3 regions of the Isoptericola sp. NPDC056134 genome follow, and region 3 is predicted to be linked to each of the others. Evidence: predicted binding sites of a transcription regulator. Region 3 holds the regulator's gene; each other region holds the start of a gene.

Region 1 (4,695 bases), on a different contig from region 3:
GTCTGGTTCGAGTGGGCGTCGCTCGCGGCGCTGATCCTCCTGCTCGCCGTCGACCTCGCCATCGTCGGCAGGCGCCCGCACGTGCCGAGCATGAAGGAGAGCGGCCTGTGGGTCGGCTTCTACGTGGCGCTGGCGCTGGTGTTCGGGCTGATCGTGCTGGCGGTGGGCGGCACAGCCCCCGCCGGGGAGTTCTACGCCGGCTGGCTCACGGAGTACTCCCTGAGCGTGGACAACCTGTTCGTCTTCGTCATCATCATGTCGCGGTTCGCGGTGCCGAAGCGGCACCAGCAGATGGTGCTGATGGTCGGCATCATCATCGCGCTGGTGCTGCGCGGGGCGTTCATCCTCGCGGGGGCGGCGATCCTCGAGCAGTTCGTGTGGGTGTTCTACCTCTTCGGCGCGTTCCTCATCTACACGGCGGTCAAGCTCGTGGCGGGAGGCGACGACGAGGAGGAGTTCAAGGAGAACGTGGCGATCCGCCTGCTCCGCCGCGTGCTGCCGGTGAGCCAGGAGTACGACGGCGCGAAGGTGCGCACGGTGGTCGACGGGAAGAAGCTGTTCACCCCGATGCTCGTGGTGTTCGTCGCGATCGGCTCGACCGACCTGCTGTTCGCGCTCGACTCGATCCCCGCGATCTTCGGGCTGACGAAGGATCCGTTCATCGTCTTCACCGCGAACATCTTCGCCCTCATGGGCCTGCGGCAGCTCTACTTCCTGCTCGGCGGCCTGCTCGAGCGGCTGGTGTACCTGCCGATCGCCCTGGCGGTCATCCTCGGGTTCATCGGCGTCAAGCTCATCCTCGAGGCGCTGCACACCAACACGCTCCCGTTCATCAACGGGGGCGAGCACGTCGCCTGGGCACCTGAGATCCCGATCTGGCTGTCCCTCGCCGTGATCCTCGGCTCGATCGCGATCGCGACGGTCGCGAGCCTGGCGAAGACGCGGCGGACCGCCGCGGTCGCCGCGAAGGACGCGGCGCCGGCGGGCGCGGCCGACGCCGCGGGCGCGGCGTCGTCGACGACGCCGGCACCGGAGGCGCAGGACGTGGCGTCGGAGCCCGGCACCGCTCCCGCGTCCTCCGGGCCGGAGTCCTCGGGCCGCTGACGACACGAGCGCACGGGCCCCGGACGGCACGCCGTCCGGGGCCCGCGCGCGTCCGGCGTCAGGCGGCGAAGCCGCCGATCACGGGCACGAACTCCCGCGCCGCGCGGTGCGCCACCAGACCCTCGCGCCGCATGGGGTCGGCCGCGAGCAGCTCGAGCGCGCCGGTCGCGTCCTCGGCCTCGACGACCAGGAGCGCGCCGCCGGGCTCGCCGTCCGGCGTCGCGGGCAGCGGGCCGGACACGCGCAGCGTGCCGCTCTCGTGCAGGCCGCGGAGGAACTCCCGGTGCTCCGGACGGACCTCCGCGAGGCGGTCGGGGTCGGTGACGTAGACGTACGTGACGGCGTAGACGGACATGGCCGTATCCAAGCATCCCGCGCGGTCGCGGGCCCGGGACGTCCAGGAGCGGGTCGGGAGGCCGGGTGTGACCGGTCAGGCACGCGAAAAGACCCCGAAAGGTATAGAACGCCTGTACGAATGTCGGCGCGCCGACGTAGGATGCCCGGGTGAGCAACCGCCTCGTCATCTCCGGCGCCCGCGAGCACAATCTGCGCAACATCGAGCTCGATCTCCCGCGCGACGGGCTGATCGTCTTCACCGGGCTGTCGGGCTCGGGGAAGTCCTCCCTGGCGTTCGACACGATCTTCGCCGAGGGGCAGCGCCGCTACGTGGAGTCGCTCTCCGCGTACGCCCGCCAGTTCCTCGGTCAGATGGACAAGCCCGACGTCGACTTCATCGAGGGCCTGTCGCCCGCGGTGTCGATCGACCAGAAGTCGACCAACCGCAACCCGCGGTCGACGGTCGGCACGATCACCGAGGTCTACGACTACCTGCGCCTGCTCTTCGCCCGCGCGGGGACGCAGCACTGCCCCGTGTGCGGCGAGCCGGTCCGCTCGCAGACGCCGCAGCAGATCGTCGACAAGCTCCTCGAGCTGCCGGAGGGCACCCGGTACCAGGTGCTCGCACCCGTCGTGCGCGGGCGCAAGGGCGAGTACGCCGACCTGTTCGCCGAGCTGCAGACGCAGGGCTTCGCCCGCGCGCGGGTCGACGGCGAGGTGGTGCAGCTGACCAGCCCGCCCACGCTCGAGAAGAAGCTCAAGCACGACATCGAGGTCGTCGTCGACCGTCTCGTGTCACGCGACGGCGTCCAGCGCCGGCTCACCGACTCGGTGGAGACCGCGCTGCGGCTCGCGGGCGGCCTGGTCATGGTCGAGCTCGTCGACGCCGACATCGACGACCTCGACCGGGTGCGCAAGTTCTCGGAGAAGCGGGCGTGCCCCAACGACCACCCGCTCGCGCTCGACGAGATCGAGCCCCGCACGTTCTCCTTCAACGCCCCGTACGGCGCGTGCCCGGAGTGCACCGGCATCGGCTTCCGCCTCGAGGTCGACGCCGACCTCGTCGTGCCGGACGAGGAGAGGACCCTGCGCGACGGTGCCGTGGTGCCGTGGGCGCAGACGTCGTCGGAGTACTTCGAGCGGGTGCTCACCGCGCTGGCGGAGGAGATGAGCTTCTCCATGGACGTGCCGTGGCGCGCGCTGCCGCAGCGCGCCCGTGACGCGATCCTGTTCGGCCGCAACCACCAGGTGCACGTGCGGTACAAGAACCGCTGGGGCCGCGAGCGGCAGTACTCCACCGGCTTCGAGGGCGCGGTGACCTTCCTGGAGCGCCGGCACCGGGAGACCGAGTCCGACTGGTCGAAGGAGAAGTACGAGGCCTACATGCGGGAGGTCCCGTGCCCCGTGTGCTCGGGGGCACGGCTCAAGCCCGAGGTCCTCGCGGTCACCGTCGGCGGCAAGTCGATCTGGGACGTGTGCCGGCTGCCGATCGACCAGGCCAAGACCTTCCTCGACGGGCTCGAGCTGGGCGAGCGCGAGCGCGCCATCGCGGCCGAGGTCCTCAAGGAGATCCACGCCCGGCTCGGCTTCCTCGTCGACGTGGGCCTGCACTACCTGTCGCTCGAGCGTCCGGCGGGCACCCTGTCGGGTGGCGAGGCCCAGCGCATCCGGCTCGCGACCCAGATCGGCTCGGGCCTCGTCGGCGTGCTGTACGTGCTCGACGAGCCGTCGATCGGGTTGCACCAGCGCGACAACCGCCGCCTCATCGAGACGCTGACCCGCCTGCGGGACCTCGGCAACACGCTGATCGTCGTCGAGCACGACGAGGACACCATCCGCGCGGCGGACTGGATCGTCGACGTCGGCCCGGGCGCGGGCGAGCACGGCGGCCGCGTCGTGCACTCGGGCGACTACGCCGGGCTCCTCGAGGCCGAGGGCTCGATGACCGGCGCCTACCTCTCCGGCCGGCGCAGCATCGCGCTGCCCGCGGAGCGTCGCGCGACCGACCCCGGCCGGAAGGTCACGGTCGTCGGCGCCCGGGAGAACAACCTGCGGGGGATCGACGTGTCGTTCCCGCTCGGCGTGCTCACGGCGGTCACGGGCGTCTCGGGGTCCGGCAAGTCGACGCTGGTCAACTCGATCCTGCACACCGTGCTCGCGAACGAGCTCAACGGCGCGCGCCAGGTGGCGGGCCGGCACACCCGGGTCACGGGCGTGGATCAGCTCGACAAGGTGGTGCACGTCGACCAGGGGCCGATCGGGCGCACGCCGCGGTCCAACCCGGCCACCTACACGGGCGTGTGGGACCGGATCCGCAAGATCTTTGCGGAGACGGAGGAGGCGAAGGTCCGGGGCTACGGCCCGGGTCGCTTCTCCTTCAACGTCAAGGGCGGCCGCTGCGAGGCGTGCGCGGGCGACGGCACGCTGAAGATCGAGATGAACTTCCTGCCCGACGTCTACGTGCCGTGCGAGGTGTGCCACGGGGCGCGGTACAACCGCGAGACCCTCGAGGTGCACTTCAAGGGCAAGACGGTCGCGGACGTGCTGGACATGCCGATCGAGGAGGCCGCGGAGTTCTTCGCCGCGTTCCCCGCGATCTCGCGCTACCTCACCACGCTGGTCGAGGTGGGTCTCGGCTATGTCCGCCTCGGGCAGCCGGCGCCGACGCTCTCGGGCGGCGAGGCGCAGCGGGTCAAGCTCGCGAGCGAGCTGCAGAAGCGCTCCACGGGCCGCACGATCTACGTCCTCGACGAGCCGACCACGGGCCTGCACTTCGAGGACATCCGCAAGCTGCTCGGCGTGCTGCAGTCGCTGGTGGAGAAGGGCAACACCGTCCTCGTCATCGAGCACAACCTCGACGTCATCAAGAGCGCCGACTGGATCGTCGACATGGGGCCGGAGGGCGGCTCCGGCGGCGGGACGGTGGTGGCGGAGGGCACGCCTGAGGACGTCGCGCACGTCGAGGCGAGCCACACGGGCCAGTTCCTCGCGCCGATCCTCCAGGAGCACCCACCCGTGCCGACGGCGACCCCTGCCGGCCGGGCGAGGTCCGCCGCCGCGACCTCGGCGTCGTCGGCGCCGCGGGCGCGGAGCTCGGCGAAGGGCTCGGCGACGGGCACGACGAAGGGTTCGGGGAAGGCGACGACGAAGGGGAAGACCGCGTCGAAGCGTCCCGGTAAGCGCAGCGCGGCCTGACGTCCTAGCGTGTGGCCATGGGAGCGCACCACAACTACGCCGTGACCGTCGCCTGGCCCG
Region 2 (4,695 bases), on a different contig from region 3:
GCTGCTCGCCACCGCGTTCCACCCGGAGATCACGGGGGACGCGCGCGTGCACGGGTTGTTCGTCCGGCTCGTCCAAGCATCGCGAAGGAGTTAGGGAGCGCATGTCAGGTCACTCCAAGTGGGCCACGACCAAGCACAAGAAGGCGGCGATCGACGCCAAGCGCGGCAAGCTTTTCGCGAAGCTGATCAAGAACATCGAGGTCGCCGCGCGCACGGGCGGCGGCGACCCGGCCGGCAACCCCACGCTGTTCGACGCCATCCAGAAGGCGAAGAAGTCGTCGGTCCCCAACGACAACATCGACCGCGCGCTCAAGCGCGGCTCCGGCGAGGGCGCCGACGCCGTCGACTACCAGACGATCATGTACGAGGGTTACGGCGCGAACGGCATCGCCGTCCTCGTCGAGTGCCTCACGGACAACAAGAACCGTGCCGCCTCCGAGGTGCGCCTCGCGTTCTCCCGCAACGGCGGCAACCTGGCCGACCCGGGCTCCGTGTCCTACCTGTTCTCCCGCAAGGGCCTCGTCGTGGTGCCGAAGGCGGAGGGCGTCACGGAGGACGACGTCATGCTCGCCGCGCTCGACGCGGGCGCCGAGGAGGTCAGCGACGAGGGCGACGTCATCGAGGTCCTCTCGGAGGCCACCGACCTCGTCGCCGTGCGCACGGCGATCCAGGAGGCCGGCATCGAGTACGACTCGGCCGACTCCATCTGGCACCCCTCCATGGAGGTCGAGGTCGACGTGGAGGGCGCGCGCAAGATCATGCGCCTCATCGACGCGCTCGAGGACAGCGACGACGTGCAGAACGTCTACGCGAACTTCGACGCCTCCGACGAGGTCATGGCGGCCCTCGACGAGGAGTGACGGCTCCCGGCGCGGGTCGGCCGTCCGCGGCCGCCCGCGTGAGAGGGTGACGACGTGCGCGTGCTGGGGGTGGACCCGGGTCTGACCCGGTGCGGGGTCGGCGTCGTCGACTCGTTGCCGGGCCGCAAGGCCCGGATGGTCGACGTCGGGGTCGTGCGCAGCGAGCCCGAGCTGAGCGTCGACCTCCGGCTGCTGCGCGTCGCCGAGGGGCTCGAGGAGTGGCTCGAGCGCACGGTGCCCGACGTCGTCGCCGTGGAGCGCGTCTTCGCCCAGAACAACCGCGGCACCGTGATGGGCACCGCGCAGGTCGCCGGCCTCGCGATGGTCGCGGCCGCCCGGCGCGGCGTCCCGGTCGCGATGCACACGCCGAGCGAGGTGAAGGCCGCCGTCACCGGGTCCGGCCGCGCCGACAAGGAGCAGGTGCAGCGCATGATCGCGCGCATCCTCGGGCTCGACGAGCTGCCGCGGCCGGCCGACGCCGCCGACGCGCTCGCCCTCGCCGTCACGCACCTGTGGCGGCCGTCCGGAGCGCTCCAGGGTGGCGAGCGGAACGAGCTCACCCCGGCCCAGCGCGCCTGGGCGGCGGCCGAGCGCACCGCGCGCACCGGCTCGCACCGCGGCGCCCCCTCCCGAGCCCGGCGCTGAGCGGGACCCGGGCCGCCCGGTCGCCGTCGCGCGGCTCGTCGTGCGGCTCGTCGAGTGTCGCCCGCCCCGGCGTCGGCGCCGGTTGTTACAGTGACGCCTCGTACGGGTGTTCGACGGCCGTGTCGACGGACATCTCGACGGCCTCTTCGACGGAAGGACCACGGTGATCGCCTCCCTGACCGGCACGGTCACGCACGTGACGCTGGAGCGGGCCGTGCTCGACGTCGGCGGGGTCGGGTACCTCGTGCACGCCACCCCGGGCACCCTCGCCGGCCTGCGGGTGGGGGAGCGGGCCCAGCTGCACACCACGCTGGTCGTCCGTGAGGACTCGATGACGGTGTTCGGCTTCGCGGAGGCGGACGAACGGGAGGTCTTCGAGACCGCCCAGTCCGTGTCCGGCGTCGGGCCCCGGATCGCTCTCGCCATGCTCGCCGTGCTGACCCCCGACGCCCTGCGCCGCGCCGTCGCGTCCGAGGACCTCGCGGCGCTGCGCCGCATCCCCGGTGTCGGCCCCAAGAGCGCCCAGCGCATGGTGCTCGAGCTGTCCGGCAAGCTGGGCGCCCCGACGTCCGCCGCCGCCGGCGCCGTCGTGCCCGACGCGCCGCCCGTCGCCGCGGGAGACCCGGCGCGCGACCAGGTGGTCGAGGCGCTCGTGGGCCTGGGCTGGGCCGCCAAGGTCGCCCAGGACACCGTCGACCGGGTCCTCGCGGACGCGGGCGACGACCGCCCGGCCGACAGCCCGATCGACGTCGCGGCCACGCTGCGCGCGGCGCTGCGCTCCCTGGGCGGCCGCCGTGGCTGAGGCGGACCCGGAGTACGGCGGGGAGCGGCTCGTCACCTCCTCGGCCGACGACGTCGAGCGCGCGGCCGAGGCGGCGCTGCGCCCGAAGAAGCTGGACGAGTTCGTCGGGCAGCGGGTGGTGCGCGACCAGCTCTCCCTGGTCCTGCAGGCGGCCCTGGCCCGCGACGCGTCACCCGATCACGTCCTGCTGTCCGGCCCGCCCGGGCTCGGCAAGACCACGCTGGCGATGATCATCGCCGCCGAGCTCGGCACCTCGCTGCGGGTCACGAGCGGCCCGGCGATCCAGCACGCGGGCGACCTCGCGGCGGTGCTGTCCTCGCTGGAGGAGGGCGAGGTCCTCTTAATCGACGAGATCCACCGGCTGGCCCGCCCGGCCGAGGAGCTGCTGTACGTCGCGATGGAGGACTTCCGCGTCGACGTCGTCGTCGGCAAGGGGGCGGGCGCGAGCGCGATCCCGCTGGCGCTGCCGCCGTTCACCGTCGTCGGCGCGACGACGAGGTCGGGCCTGCTGCCCGCCCCGCTGCGCGACCGCTTCGGGTTCACCGGGCACCTCGACTTCTACGACGCCGCCGAGCTGGAGCGCGTCATCACCCGGTCCGCCGGCCTGCTCGGCGTCGACATCCAGCACGCCGCAGCGCACGAGATCGCGGGCCGGTCGCGCGGCACCCCCCGCATCGCCAACCGCCTGCTGCGCCGCGTGCGCGACTGGGCCCAGGTGCGCGGGGACGGCAGCCTCGACCTCCGGGCGGCCCGGGCGGCGCTGGAGGTCTACGAGGTCGACCCGATCGGCCTCGACCGGCTGGACCGTGCCGTGCTCGACGCCGTCTGCCGCCGGTTCGCCGGCGGTCCCGTGGGCCTGGGCACGCTCGCGATGACCGTGGGTGAGGAGCCGGACACCGTGGAGACGGTGGCCGAGCCGTACCTCGTCCGCGAAGGGCTCCTGGGCCGCACGCCGCGCGGCCGGGTCGCCACGCAGGCCGCCTGGGAGCACCTCGGGCTCGAGCCGCCGCCCGGCGCGTGGGGCGCGCCGCTCGGGGGAACCCTGTTCGACGGGTCCGACAGGGACGCCGGGCCGCCCCAGTAGACTGGGAGCGCCCCCGGCCGCCGACGGCCCAGGGCCGGAACTCGACGGGTGCCGTGCTCGTTGGGGGCCGTGTGCGCAGGACTCTGCGCCGGCGTGCCGACCGGTGCGCCCCCGACGCCCGGCAGTCGGTCGACGACCGTCGGGCAGCGACAGACAAGGACGCTCCGTGGAACTCATCATCCTCTTCGTGGTCCTCGCCGGCCTCATGTTCTTCATGAGCCAGCGGACGCGCAAGCAGCAGAAGCAGCAGGCCGAGTTCCGGTCGCAGCTCGAGCCGGGTCAGGAGGTCATGACCGGTTCGGGCCTGTTCGGCACGGTCGTGGAGATCGACGAGGCGACCGACACCGTCACCATCGAGACCGGCCCCGGCGGCGCGCAGACCCGCTGGCTGCGCGCGGCCATCGCCAAGCGCGTGGACGCGCCGGTCGAGGAGCCCGTGGCCGAGGCCGACGAGACCGACGTCACAAGCGACTCCTCCGCGACCGGTACGATCACCTCCGGCGACGGTCACATCGACGTCCCCGACGACCTGTCGAGCCTGGACACCGCGCAGCGGGAGTACCGGGAGCAGCAGCGTCGTGACGAGGGCGAGGCCGGCACCACCAAGTGACAGCATCGAAGTGACAGCACCAGCGACATGGGACGGCGGGCGCTCGCGCCCGTCGGCCTGACGACGCGCCGGTCGGGGTGATCCCGGCCGGCGCCATCACGCGCCGGCCCCGCGGCGGCGCGCAGACGGGAAGAGACAGAAGTTGGCGAACTCACGCACGAAGCGGTCGCGTCCGGTACGCACCCTCGTGGTCTTCACGATCCTGACGATCGTCCTGCCGTTCCTCGCCCTCGGCGCCGGCGTCTTCTGGGACGCCAAGTCCGACTCCAACCCGGACGGCGCGAGCTGGGCCCCGGGGCTGGCGCTCGACCTGCAGGGCGGCACGCAGCTGATCCTGAAGGCGGACACCACCGACGGGTCGCAGGTGACGTCGGCGACGATCGACGAGTCGATCAACGTCATCCGTCAGCGCATCGACTCCTCGGGCGTGTCCGAGGCGGAGATCACCGCGCAGGGCTCCCAGAACATCGTCGTCGGGATCCCCGGCGAGGTGTCGCAGGAGACCATCGACCTCATCTCGCAGCCGGCGCAGATGCGCTTCCGCCCGGTGCTGACGTACGCCGCGGGCACGCCGACCCCCGAGCCGTCCGCCTCGCCCAGCGCCGACGCCGGCGACGCGGCGCAGGACGACGCCGCCAAGGACGACGCGGCCAAGGACGACGCGGCCGCTGAGGACGCCGCCGGCGACGCGCCG
Region 3 (4,695 bases):
AAGTCCTCGAGGGACTCGAACGACTGGTAGACGCTGGCGAAGCGCAGATAGGCGACCTCGTCCAGCTCGCGCAGCGGCCCGAGGATCGCCAGGCCGACCTCGTTCGCCTCGATCTCGGGCCGGCCGGAGGCGCGCAGGGTCTCCTCGACCTTCTGCGCGAGGACGGCGAGGTCGTCGGCGCTCACCGGCCGGCCCTGGCAGGCCTTGCGCACGCCCGCCACGACCTTGTCCCGACTGAACGGCTCGGTCACCCCGGAGCGCTTGGCCACCGACAGGCTGGCCGTCTCGATCGTGGTGAACCGGCGCTGGCACGCGGGGCACTGACGCCGGCGACGGATGGACGAGCCGTCGTCGGAGGTGCGCGAGTCGACGACTCGCGAGTCCGCATGGCGGCAGAACGGGCAGTGCATCGCTGGTCTCCTGCGCTCGGCTCCGGACCGGCGCCCGGCTGCCCGACAAGGTAAGCGGCGGGCGACCGTCCGCGCAAGCAGGATCTCCCGCGGCGGGGGCAGATCCTCGCCGTCAGTCCAGCGGGAGCACCACGACCTGCCCGGTCTGGAGCTCCGCCGACGTCAGCCCGTTGAGGTCGCGGAGCTCGGCGACCACGTCGCGCAGGTCCTCGCCCGTGTCACGCACCTGCTGCGCGTACTGCCAGAGGGTGTCGCCGGGCGCCACGGTCTGGAGCCGGACCTCGACGCCCGTGCCCGGCGACTCGGCGACGGCGCGCTGGCCGAACAGCCCCGCTCCCACGAGCACGAGGAGCACGAGGGCCGCGACCACCACCCGGCCCCTGCGGGTGAGCCGGAGCCCTCCGAGCCCGAGGAAACCGTGCGCGTCGCTGGTGCTGCGTGCGTTCTGCATCGTCCTGCCTCCGGTCCACGCGGTGCCGCCCGGGGCGGCCGCTCCGTCGAACGTCTGTTCGTCGAACACCTGTACGTCGAACTGCTGTACTAGGTGTACCACGTCCCGGCGACACGGTCGAGGCCCGATCGAACAGATGTTTGATGTCGGGCCGGAACTGGCTTAGAGTGGCCGACAGCGCGATGGAAGGTTTGTCGGATTTCATCGGCCCGCCCACGGGCCGCGCCCTGCAGGACGGAGAACGCGATGACCAGCGGACGGGACCAGGCCCCGGCGTCCACGACGACGGCGACGCCATGGGCTGCCCAGGACGAGACACTCGACGGCGCGGCCACGACGACGGCCGGCGCCTCGACGACCGCGCTGGCGTCGGTGAGCGAGCTCTCGCCGTCGTCCGACCGCCTCACGCCCCGCCAGCGGCGCGTGCTCGAGACCATCCGCAGCTCCGTCGAGGCACGCGGCTACCCGCCGACCATGCGCGAGATCGGCGAGGCCGTGGGCCTGGCGAGCCCGTCCTCGGTCAAGCACCAGCTCACCACGCTCGAGCGCAAGGGCTACCTGCGCCGCGACCCCAACCGGCCGCGCGCGATCGAGGTCGTCGACCCCGAGGCACCCGCCATCGACAGGGCCGCGCCCGAGGCAGACCCCGCCCCGGGGTACGTGGCAGGGTCGCTCGCCGCGTCCGACGCGCAGCCGGCCCAGGCCCCGTCCTACGTCCCGCTGGTCGGCAGGATCGCCGCCGGAGGCCCCATCCTCGCGGAGCAGGTCGTCGAGGACGTCTTCCCGCTCCCCCGGCAGGTCGTCGGCGACGGCGACCTGTTCCTGCTCAAGGTCGCGGGCGACTCGATGGTCGACGCCGCGATCTGCGACGGCGACTGGGTGGTCGTGCGCAGCCAGCCCGTCGCCGAGAACGGCGAGGTCGTCGCCGCGATGATCGACGGCGAGGCCACGGTCAAGACGTTCAAGCAGGCCGACGGGCACACCTGGCTGCTGCCGCAGAACGCCGCCTACTCCCCCATCCCGGGCGACGAGGCGCAGGTGCTCGGCCGGGTCGTGGCGGTGCTCCGCAGCCTCTGAGCACCGCCGGTGCGGCCCCGGGCCGTCAGAACCCGAGGCGCTGCTGCACGGCCCGCATGCTCTCGGCCGACGCGCGCAGCCCGGCGACCTCGTCGTCCGACAGCGGGGTGTCGATCGTCTCTGCCACGCCCCGGCGGCCGACGAGCGACGGTACCGACAGGCAGACGTCGCTGATGCCGTAGAAGTCGTCCAGGCGCGAGGACACGTTCATCACGCGGTGCTCGTCGTTGAGCACCGCCTCGATGATCCGGGTGGCCGCCAGGCCGACCGCGTAGTTGGTGGCCCCCTTGCCGGCGATGACGCGGTAGGCGGACTCCACGACGTCGGTCGCGATGCGCCGCCGGGCAGCCTCGTCGAGGGGCGGGTGCCCCCGGAAAGGCCGCCAGTCCAGGAGGGGCACGCCGGCGATCGTCGCGGAGCTCCACAGCACGATCTCCGAGTCGCCGTGCTCGCCCGCGATGTTCGCGTGCACGTTCCCGACCGCCACCCCGCAGTGGCGGGCCAGCGCGTCGCGCAGCCGCGACGAGTCGAGGACGGTCCCGCTGCCGAACACCCGCCCCCGGGGCAGGCCGCTGATCTCCTGCGCGGCGTAGGTGACGACGTCGACCGGGTTGGTGACCATGAGGAACACGGCGTCCGGGGCCACCTCGAGGAGGCCCGGCAGGATGGACCGCGTGAGGCCGACCGTCGCCTCGGCCAGGTCGAGGCGGCTCTGTCCGGGCTTCTGCTTGGCCCCCGCCGTCACCGCGACGATGTCGGCGCCGCGGCAGACCTCCACGTCGTCCGAGCCGTCGATCTCGGCCTGAGGGATGAACATGCCCCCGTGCCGGAGGTCGAGCACCTCGGCCTCGACCTTCGCGCGGTTGACGTCCAGGAGGGCGACGGACCGGGCCGCGCCCCGGGCCAGCGCCGCGTACGCGAGGGTGGAGCCCACCGCGCCCGCTCCGACGATCGCGAGCTTGGTCGTCCTGCGTGTCTCGTCCACGGCCCCACGCTAGGTGTCGAGGCGCCGGAGCGCAGCGCGGACGAGTTCCCCGTCCGTGGTCGGCCAGAAGTCGGGCATGGAGCGGGTGAGGAAGGACCCGTAGCGGGCGGTCGCGAGGCGTGGGTCGAGCACGGCCACGACGCCGCGATCCTCGCCCGTGCGCACGAGCCGGCCGGCGCCCTGCGCGAGGAGCAGCGCGGCGTGCGTGGCTGAGACCTGCATGAACCCGTTGCCGCCCGCCTGCTCCACCGACCGGGCCCGCGCCGCCTTCACCGGGTCGTCCGGGCGCGGGAACGGGATCCTGTCCACGAGCACCAGCTGGCAGCTCGGGCCCGGGACGTCGACGCCCTGCCACAGCGAGAGGGTGCCGAAGAGGCAGGTCGCGGGATCGTCGGCGAACGCCTTCACGAGGGTCGGGAGCTGGTCGTCGCCCTGGCACAGCACGGGGACGTCCAGCCGCTCGCGCATCGCCTCCGCGGCGGCCGTCGCCGCCCGGCGGGAGGAGAACAGCCCGAGCGTCCTCCCCCCAGCGGCCTCGATCAGCCCGGCGATCTCGTCGAGCTGGGCGTCGGTCGTCGGCTCACGTCCGGGCGCCGGCAGGTGCCGCGCCACGTACAGGATCCCCTGGCGCGGGTAGTCGAACGGGCTGCCGACGTCGAGCCCCGCCCAGTCCGCGGTCTCGTCGGAGCCCCCCGAGCCCGCCAGGCCGAGCGACCGCGCGACCGGGTCGAAGGTGCCGCCGAGGGTGAGCGTCGCCGAGGTGAACACGCCGGTCGCCTCGCCCAGCAGGTGCGTGCGGATCAGCCCCGCCACCGCGAGCGGCGCGGCATGCAGCCGCGTCACGCCGTCGCCCGCCCACGGCGCGTTCTCCGGCGGGCGCGAGCACCACAGCACGTCCGCCGTCGTGTCCTCCGCCGCCATCCTCTCGGCGACCTCGAAGAGCTGCAGGACGGCGGACTGCGCCATCTTCGTGCCGGCGTCCGGCGCCTCCTGCCCCTTCCCCGCGCCCTGGGGCTTGAGCCGGGTGAGAAGCTCGCGCGCCGCGTCGCGCACGGCGCCCACCGCGGCGCGCAGGTCGTCGGGGAGGCCGAGGGGGAACCGCTCCGCGGGCGCCGTGGCGAGCAGGTTGCCCAGGCGCTGCGACGCGGCGTCGAGCGCCTCGGTCTCGGTGCCGCCGTGCCGACGCGCGAGGCGTGCGGCGTGCTCCACCACCGTCAGGGAGAGGTCGACGGTGGCTGCCGCCGTCACGCGCTCGGCGAGCTCGTGCGCCTCGTCGACGACGACGGCGTCGTGCTCGGGCAGCACGCCCGGGTTCCCCGAGACGGCGATGCCGAGCATCGCGTGGTTGGTGACGACGACGTCCGCGTCCCGGGCCGCCGCACGCGCCCGCTCGGGGAAGCACTCCGCCAGGAGCGGGCAACGCTGCCCCAGGCACTCCAGCGCGGTGACGGACACCTGGCGCCAGGCCTTGTCGGGGACCCCGGGCACGAGGTCGTCCCGGTCGCCCGTGTCGGTCTCGTCGGCCCAGGCGTGCAGCCGGCGCACGTGGTCGGCCAGCGTCGCGGTGTCGTCGGCGCGCCCGCCGCGTCCGCGGGGGCCGGGCGGCGCCGGGTGCTGCTCGGCGGCCGCGCCCTCGCCGGGGCCGGGGTCGGCCGGGAGGTCGAAGAGCGTCGCGCCCTCGACCGGGTAGCCCCCGGTCACCTTGTGCTTGCACAGGTAGTTGTGCCAGCCCTTGAGCAGCGCGACCTTGGGAGGGCGGGGCAGCTTCGGCC

Evidence for each region. The regulator LexA, encoded in region 3, represses DNA repair genes until DNA is damaged. The targets are predictions, from matches to a motif close to TCGAACANNTGTTCGA.
Region 1: a site for LexA is predicted at 1,564-1,579, ahead of uvrA (excinuclease ABC subunit UvrA). Genes of this name have one in related genera too.
Region 2: a site for LexA is predicted at 1,604-1,619, ahead of ruvA (Holliday junction branch migration protein RuvA). Genes of this name have one in related genera too.

What each region holds. Positions count from the first base shown of each region.
Region 1 covers NZ_JBHJVM010000004.1:204,806-209,500, forward strand. The annotation lists gene ACFCZN_RS06085 (TerC family protein) at 1-1,104, shown strand, start outside; gene ACFCZN_RS06090 (YciI family protein) at 1,163-1,459, opposite strand; gene uvrA (excinuclease ABC subunit UvrA) at 1,609-4,635, shown strand; gene ACFCZN_RS06100 (OsmC family protein) at 4,653-4,695, shown strand, end outside.
Region 2 covers NZ_JBHJVM010000009.1:33,184-37,878, forward strand. The annotation lists gene pdxT (pyridoxal 5'-phosphate synthase glutaminase subunit PdxT) at 1-94, shown strand, start outside; gene ACFCZN_RS10565 (YebC/PmpR family DNA-binding transcriptional regulator) at 102-860, shown strand; gene ruvC (crossover junction endodeoxyribonuclease RuvC) at 915-1,505, shown strand; gene ruvA (Holliday junction branch migration protein RuvA) at 1,669-2,307, shown strand; gene ruvB (Holliday junction branch migration DNA helicase RuvB) at 2,300-3,391, shown strand; gene yajC (preprotein translocase subunit YajC) at 3,558-4,001, shown strand; gene secD (protein translocase subunit SecD) at 4,189-4,695, shown strand, end outside.
Region 3 covers NZ_JBHJVM010000014.1:28,382-33,076, reverse strand. The annotation lists gene nrdR (transcriptional regulator NrdR) at 1-410, opposite strand, end outside; gene ACFCZN_RS14275 (LysM peptidoglycan-binding domain-containing protein) at 523-930, opposite strand; gene lexA (transcriptional repressor LexA) at 1,108-1,938, shown strand; gene ACFCZN_RS14265 (L-lactate dehydrogenase) at 1,964-2,923, opposite strand; gene ACFCZN_RS14260 (ATP-dependent DNA helicase) at 2,933-4,695, opposite strand, start outside.